DNA from 3 places in the Arsenicicoccus sp. UBA2120 genome. Region 3 is predicted to be linked to each of the others. Evidence: predicted binding sites of a transcription regulator. Region 3 holds the regulator's gene; each other region holds the start of a gene.
What was found. The regulator LexA, encoded in region 3, represses DNA repair genes until DNA is damaged. The targets are predictions, from matches to a motif close to TCGAACANNTGTTCGA.
Positions count from the first base shown of each region.

Region 1: a site for LexA is predicted at 1,374-1,389, ahead of recA (recombinase RecA). Genes of this name have one in related genera too.
Region 2: a site for LexA is predicted at 1,264-1,279, ahead of B2P18_RS17685 (HNH endonuclease signature motif containing protein). Genes of this name have one in related genera too.

Region 1 covers NZ_DCYC01000083.1:34,297-36,562, reverse strand. The annotation lists gene B2P18_RS18775 (regulatory protein RecX) at 1-114, opposite strand, end outside; gene recA (recombinase RecA) at 120-1,211, opposite strand; gene B2P18_RS14200 (deoxycytidylate deaminase) at 1,433-1,897, opposite strand; gene B2P18_RS14195 (DUF3046 domain-containing protein) at 1,951-2,187, opposite strand.
Region 2 covers NZ_DCYC01000103.1:27,901-30,166, forward strand. The annotation lists gene B2P18_RS17685 (HNH endonuclease signature motif containing protein) at 1-1,251, opposite strand, end outside; gene B2P18_RS17690 (multidrug effflux MFS transporter) at 1,724-2,266, shown strand, end outside.
Region 3 covers NZ_DCYC01000073.1:110,677-112,942, reverse strand. The annotation lists gene B2P18_RS11825 (alpha/beta hydrolase family protein) at 1-760, shown strand, start outside; gene lexA (transcriptional repressor LexA) at 812-1,510, opposite strand; gene B2P18_RS11815 (LysM peptidoglycan-binding domain-containing protein) at 1,767-2,162, shown strand.

The DNA.
Region 1 (2,266 bases), on a different contig from region 3:
CGGTCGGTCGGCAGCGAGGGGCGTCGGGACGGCAGCGGGGCCGGTCTCCTGGGTGTGATCCCACGAGGCGGCCCCGCTCCAGCTCCCACGCCCTGGGGCGGTGGGGTCCGGCATACGACTCAGAACTCGACCGGGGGCTCGACCGCGGGGATCTCGGAGACGGGAGCATCGATCGGCTTGATGATGCCGAGCTTCTCCTTGATCTTGCGCTCGATCTCGTCCGCGGCCTCGGGGTGGTCCTTGAGGAACTGACGGGCGTTCTCCTTGCCCTGCCCGAGCTGGTCGCCCTCGTAGGTGTACCAGGCGCCGGCCTTGCGGACGAAGCCCTGCTCGACCCCCATGTCGATGAGGCCACCCTCGCGCGAGATGCCCTCGCCGTAGATGATGTCGAACTCGGCCTGCTTGAACGGCGGGCTCACCTTGTTCTTGACGACCTTGACGCGGGTGCGGTTGCCGACCGCGTCGGCGCCGTCCTTGAGCGTCTCGATGCGGCGGACGTCCAGGCGCACCGAGGCGTAGAACTTCAGCGCCTTGCCACCGGTCGTCGTCTCGGGGGAGCCGAACATGACGCCGATCTTCTCGCGGAGCTGGTTGATGAAGATCGCGGTGGTGCCGCTCGTGGACAGGGCACCGGTGATCTTGCGCAGCGCCTGGCTCATGAGGCGGGCCTGCAGGCCGACGTGGCTGTCGCCCATCTCACCCTCGATCTCGGCGCGGGGCACCAGGGCCGCCACGGAGTCGATGACGATGATGTCGAGCGCGCCGGAGCGGATCAGCATGTCCGCGATCTCCAGCGCCTGCTCACCCGTGTCGGGCTGGGACACCAGCAGGGCATCCGTGTCGACGCCGAGCTTCTTGGCGTACTCCGGGTCGAGGGCGTGCTCGGCGTCGATGAACGCGGCGATGCCGCCGTTGCGCTGGGCGCTGGCCACCGCGTGCAGGGCGACCGTGGTCTTTCCCGAGGACTCGGGGCCGTAGATCTCGATGACACGACCGCGCGGGAGGCCGCCGATCCCGAGGGCCACGTCGAGGGCGATCGACCCGGTCGGGATGACCTCGATCGGGGGCCGGACGTCGTCGCCGAGGCGCATGACCGCGCCCTTGCCGTGCGACTTCTCGATCTGCCCGAGGACCGAGGACAGCGCCTGGAACTTCGCGTCCTTGGGGTCGGCCGGGGCCTTGGAACCCTTGATGGGGGTGACTGCTGCCATGACTGCTGTCCTTGTCTCTCGTCGGATCGCGCCCACCGGCAACCCGTGACGTGGTTGATGTCTCGGGTCAGACGCTAGGAGCCACCACTGACAGACCCTCCCTGGGTCGTGACGACCTGTGGACGATGCTGCGCTCGGCCGGAGCTCCTGTGGATGACTCTACCGAACACAATTTCGATGTCGGGCATTGGCGCGCTGCGTGTCGCGCGACCCTGGGACGGTCAGAGCACGATGGATCGGGACAGGTCGTCCGCGATGACGCGCCCCTCCGGCTCACGGTGCAGCGAGCGCACCACACCGGCCCCGGCGAGGAGCTTGCGGCAGGTCGGGCACGGACGGGCCGTGACGTATGCCGTCGCCCCGCGGCAGTCCGCCCGGGCGTAGAGCAGCGCGTTGGCCTCGGCGTGCACGGCGACGCACCGGCCCGGGCCCGTGTCGTAGTCGGTGAACTCGCGTGTCTGCTCGTAGGTCAGCAGCCCGCGCGGGCAGTGGCCGTCCAGGCAGCCCGGGTGCCCCGAGGGCGCGCCGTTGTAGCCGGTCGAGATGATCCGGCGGTCCTCCGAGACGATGACGGCCCCGACCTGACGACGTCGGCAGTCGGCCCGCACGGCGACGGCGTCCGCGACCCCCAGGGAGTAGTCGTCCCAGTCCGGTCGGGTGGTGCGGGATGCGGCGCCGGTCGTCATGGGGGCGACCCTACCGAGACGGCGGGACCCGGCATACGACCTGCTCGCGGGCGTCAGTCCAGCGGTGCGTCGCGCCGCAGCGGGCGATCGCGTCCGAGCCGGCGGGACTCCGGGACCTCGAAGTCGTCGCACAGGGCCAACCAGACGGTGCGTGGCTGGACCCCGTCGGCGACGGCCTCGTCCGCCGTGCGGCTGCCGAGGCCGGAGATGCGGTGGTCGGCGGCCACGGTCGGGGCATAACCGGGCCCGAACTCCTCGTCCAGGAGCCGTCGGAGGTCGGACAGGCGCATCCGCACACCATGTCGCTCAGGTCACGAAGGTGCAACTCGCCACCCGAACGGCGTCACGCAAGCCGCGGTTCGCTCAGGA
Region 2 (2,266 bases), on a different contig from region 3:
GTGGATGAACCGGTGGTGGTGCCCGCACACCAGGGCCAGGTTGGCCAGGTCGGTCGGGCCGCCGTCGGCCCAGTGCACGATGTGGTGGGCCTGGCACCACGACGCGGGCGCGTCACAGCCGGGGAAGCTGCACCCCCCGTCACGGACCTCCAGTGCGCGACGCTGCCGGGCGGTGGCCAGGCGAGTGGTGCGCCCCACATCCAAGGGCCGACCGGCCGGGTCCAGCCAGACCGGGGTCACGTCAGCGCCGCAGGTCAGCTCCCGCGCGGCGCGGGGCCCCAGGATCGTGCCCAGGTCATCGACGCACGCGGCCGGGACCGGACACCCGCACGGCCCCCCGCCACCGGTGCTCGTGGGGCGCCAGAGCCCGAACGCGTCCTTGGCGCGGTGCTCGCACGGCTCCAGCAACGCGTCCGGGGTCAGCACCAACGACGCCCGCGCGGTCGCGCCCATCGGCCCCCGCACCCCTGAGGACGCCGCGATCCCGACGATGGTCAGCAACGCGTCCAGACGTCGTTGCGCCGCGGTCCGCTCGTCCCGCACCACCGTCCCGTCCGGCAACGTCGAGGTCTGCGGCGCGGAGAACGCCGTCAACGCGGCCTGCAACCGGACCTTGTCCACGTCCCCCACCACCCCGCGAAAGGCCCACAACCCGTCCCCGGTCGCCGAGAACGTGCTCACCCCCCGGCGGGACTGCTCGTGCCGGGCCGCGCGCTCCTGGTCGGCGACCGTGGCGTACCGGGCCAGCATCATCAACCGGAACCCGTCCAGCTCCGCGCGCGCGTCCACCCGGGCGGCCAGGTCCGCGACCCCCGCCGCGACCTGCTCGTGCCAGACCGGGTCCGTGGCCCCGACCAGCTCGGCGTGCACCCGCGCCGCGTGCACCGCGTCGGTCGGGGTGACCCGCCCGGACAGCAACCCCGCCCGCAGCGCCGCCAGCCCCGGCGTGTCGCAGGCCATCAGCGCGCGACGCATCAGGAACGACTCGGTCCGGGTCACGCCCGCCCCGTGGTCGGTCAACCACGCCGCGGTCGACGCCGACCCCGACTCACGGACGGTCCCGCGGCTGGTGGCCTGGTCCGCGCACGACAGCACCAGGCCCCGCGCCGCGGTCAGCAGCGCCCCGGCGTGGGCGGCGACCTCGGCCAGGTCGTCGGTCTGCACGTGCCCCATCCCGTCCACCAGGGTGCGCACCACCTCGACCAGGCCCGGCAGGGCCTGGGACGCGGCGCTCACCTCGAGGTAGGACATGCCCTGATTCTATCGAACGCGTGTTGGGAACAACAGATCCAGTCACCTGGCTGCGCGGACTTTCACCCCCCGCACGCGGGCGACCCCGCACCGCACCCCCGCCCGTCGAACCCCGTTGACCCACAGTCACATTCACGCCACGCCGTCTCGCGCCGCCGAACCCGTCTCCCGTCACCGCGCCCGTCTCACCCTGCAGCACGAGACACCCTCGCCAGCCCGAGCACACCCCAACCACCCCGCCGCCACGTCTCGCGTCGCCACACCCGTCTCACCCTGCAGCACGAGACACCCTCGCCACCCTGAGCGCCACCGCCAGCGTGAGCGCGCAGGAGCCCGCGGGTCCGAGCCGCCTCGCGGCGACCACGCCGTGACGGTGGGCTTCCGGCATACGGCCCGATCGGTGGACGACGACGAGCCACCCGGCCGATCCGCCTCACGCTGGAGGGACGACCTCGACAGGACGGACCCCCTCGTGCCCCAGGAACGACGACGCGTCACCGTGCCGCTGCTGCTCATCTTCGGAGCGCTGGCGGGGCTCTCGCCGCTCGCGACCGACATGTACCTCGCGGCCTTCCCGCAGATGTCGCGCGATCTGGCGGCGCCCGCCTCGATGATCCAGCTGACGCTGTCGGCGTTCATGGTGGGGCTGGGGGTGGGGCAGCTCGTCATCGGGCCGCTCTCGGACCAGATCGGCCGCAGGAGACCGCTGCTCGTCGGTTCGCTGGTCTGCTTCCTCGCCAGCCTCGGCTGCACGCTCGCGCCGACGGTCGAGCTCCTGGTCGCGTGCCGCTTCGTCATGGGGTTCAGCGGCGCGGCCGGGGTCGTCATCGCGCGCTCGATGATCTCCGACCTGAGCGAGGGCGACGAGACCACCCGCTTCATGAACTACATGATGATGATCACGGGGGTGTCGCCGGTGCTCGCGCCGTCCCTCGGCGGCGTCGTGCTGGCGCTGGGCGACTGGCGGCTGGTCTTCACGGTGATCACGGTCGCGACGGCGGTGCTGGCGCTGGCC
Region 3 (2,266 bases):
CGCCGTCAAGGCGGCCCAGGCCACCCCGCAGGGACGCGCCCGGATCGCGCTCGCCGCATCCCTGATGAACATGCCGACGTGGGCGACAGGTGCCACCCCGCCCAAGGCGCGCGACGCCGTGGCCGTCGAGCAGGCGCAGTACACCTACCTGATCGGGTCGCTGACGATGATGATGACGCGGCGCGTCGACATCCAGGAGGTCTCGGGCGGGGACAGCGGGTGGAACAAGGGGGTCGACTACGCCCGGCTCCTGCGCCGCAGCGACCAGGCGGGCAACGTGGCTCGGCTCTATCGCTCGGCGGGCCTCGACCTCAAGCAGGACCTGCGGCAGATCACCAGCGACGCCGACGTGACGGCCGATCCCGCGGCGGTGACCTGGCTGAAGCGCACGTCCGCCCCGACCGGCCGGCTGCGCGTGCCGGTGCTGACGATGCACACGGTGGCGGACCCGGCCGCGCCGGTGGAGTACACGAGCGAGTACGCGACGAAGGTGAAGCGAGCCGGCTCCGGCGCGCTCTTGCGCCAGGCCTACGTGCAGCGCACGGGGCACTGCACGTTCACGCCTGCCGAGAACGTCGCCGCGGTGCAGGCGATGCAGGAACGCCTCGACACCGGTCGATGGACCGGCGCCGTGAGGCCTCGGTCGCTGCAGCGGGTCGCCGAGGCGGCGAACCTGGCCGGCGCAGCCTTCGTGAGCTATCGACCGGGCGCGTTCGTCAACGACCGGGCCGACCGCGACCCCTACGGCCCGCGTCGCTGACGCCGGTGGTCTGACCCTCGACACCCTCGGCGAGGTCCGACGGTTGCGCGCTCAGACGGAGCGCAGCACCGCCGTGACCTTGCCGAGGATCGTCGCCTGCTTGCCGTCGATCGGCTCGAAGGCGGGGTTGTGCGGGAGCAGCCACGGGTGACCGAGCTTGCGCTTGAAGGTCTTGACCGTGGCCTCGCCGTCGATCATCGCGGCGACGATGTCGCCGTTGTCGGCGTCGGGCTGCTGGCGCACGACGACCCAGTCGCCGTCGCAGATGGCGGCATCGACCATGGAGTCCCCGACCACCTTGAGCAGGAACAGCTGGCCCTCGCCCACGACCTGGCGGGGGAGCGGGAAGACGTCCTCGACGACCTCCTCCGCCGTGATCGGGACACCGGCGGCGATCCGACCGAGGACGGGCACGTATGACGCCTGGGGCCGCTGGTCGCGCGTGCCCGTCACGTCGGTGCTGTCGTCGGCGTCGGTGTGGAACGCCTCGGGAGCCCAGTCCGGGGAGACGACCTCGATGGCTCGGGGGCGGTTGGGGTCGCGGCGCAGCATGCCCTTGCGCTCGAGGGTCTGCAGCTGGTGCGAGACGCTGCTGACGCTGGCGAGACCCACGGCGTCGCCGATCTCGCGGATGCTCGGCGGGTAGCCCCGGCGCTCGACCGTGTCGCGGATGAACTCCAGGATCTTGCGCTGGCGGACGGTGAGGCGCTGCCCGCCGTCGCGCTCCGGCAGGTTGGTGACCTTGGCCATCGTGCTCGCTCCCTCGATGCCGGCAGGGCCCCTGACCTGCAGTGATGTGCGGTGGAGACACTCGGGGCGGGGGGTGTGTCAGTGGTGCCTGGTTGAGTATCTCCCGTGGCCACCAAGGCTACCGGGGTCGAAGGCGTGTTTCAAACACTCGTTCGACGCGAGTCTTCACATCAGCCCCGGGGATGCTGTACTTTCGTACAAGCGTTCTATCGAACGGATGAGCGAGCCACCCCGGCTCGTCGAGAAGGAGGACCCAATGAGTGCAGCTGTTGCGTGGGACGACACCATCGCCCCGGCACGTGTGCCCGGCCGTCCCCGACTGCACCTGGTGCCGACCGGCGATGCCGTCCCGGCCCGTGCACCCCGTCGCCTGCGCTTCACGCGGCGCGGGCGGCTCGCGATGACCCTCACCGTGGCGGTGCTCGTCGCCGTCGCGGCGTTCTCCGCCTGGTCGTCGCTGGCCACCGCGGCGCCCGCCGGCACGGCCGCGCACGTCGTGACCGTCGAGGGCGGCCAGAGCCTGTCCGAGATCGCGGCCCGTGAGATGCCCGGCGTCCGCACGGACGACGCCGTCCTGCGCCTCGTCAAGGCCAACCACCTGCAGAACGACCAGATCATGACCGGCCAGACCCTGGTCGTGCCGGCGTCCTGATCGGGCCGATCTCCCTTCCTTTCCGCCGGGAGCAAATCCGTCCGCTGGGACGTTGACGCTCACGAACGGCCCCGACCGATGTTGCGCCAGAGGGCATCCGGGCA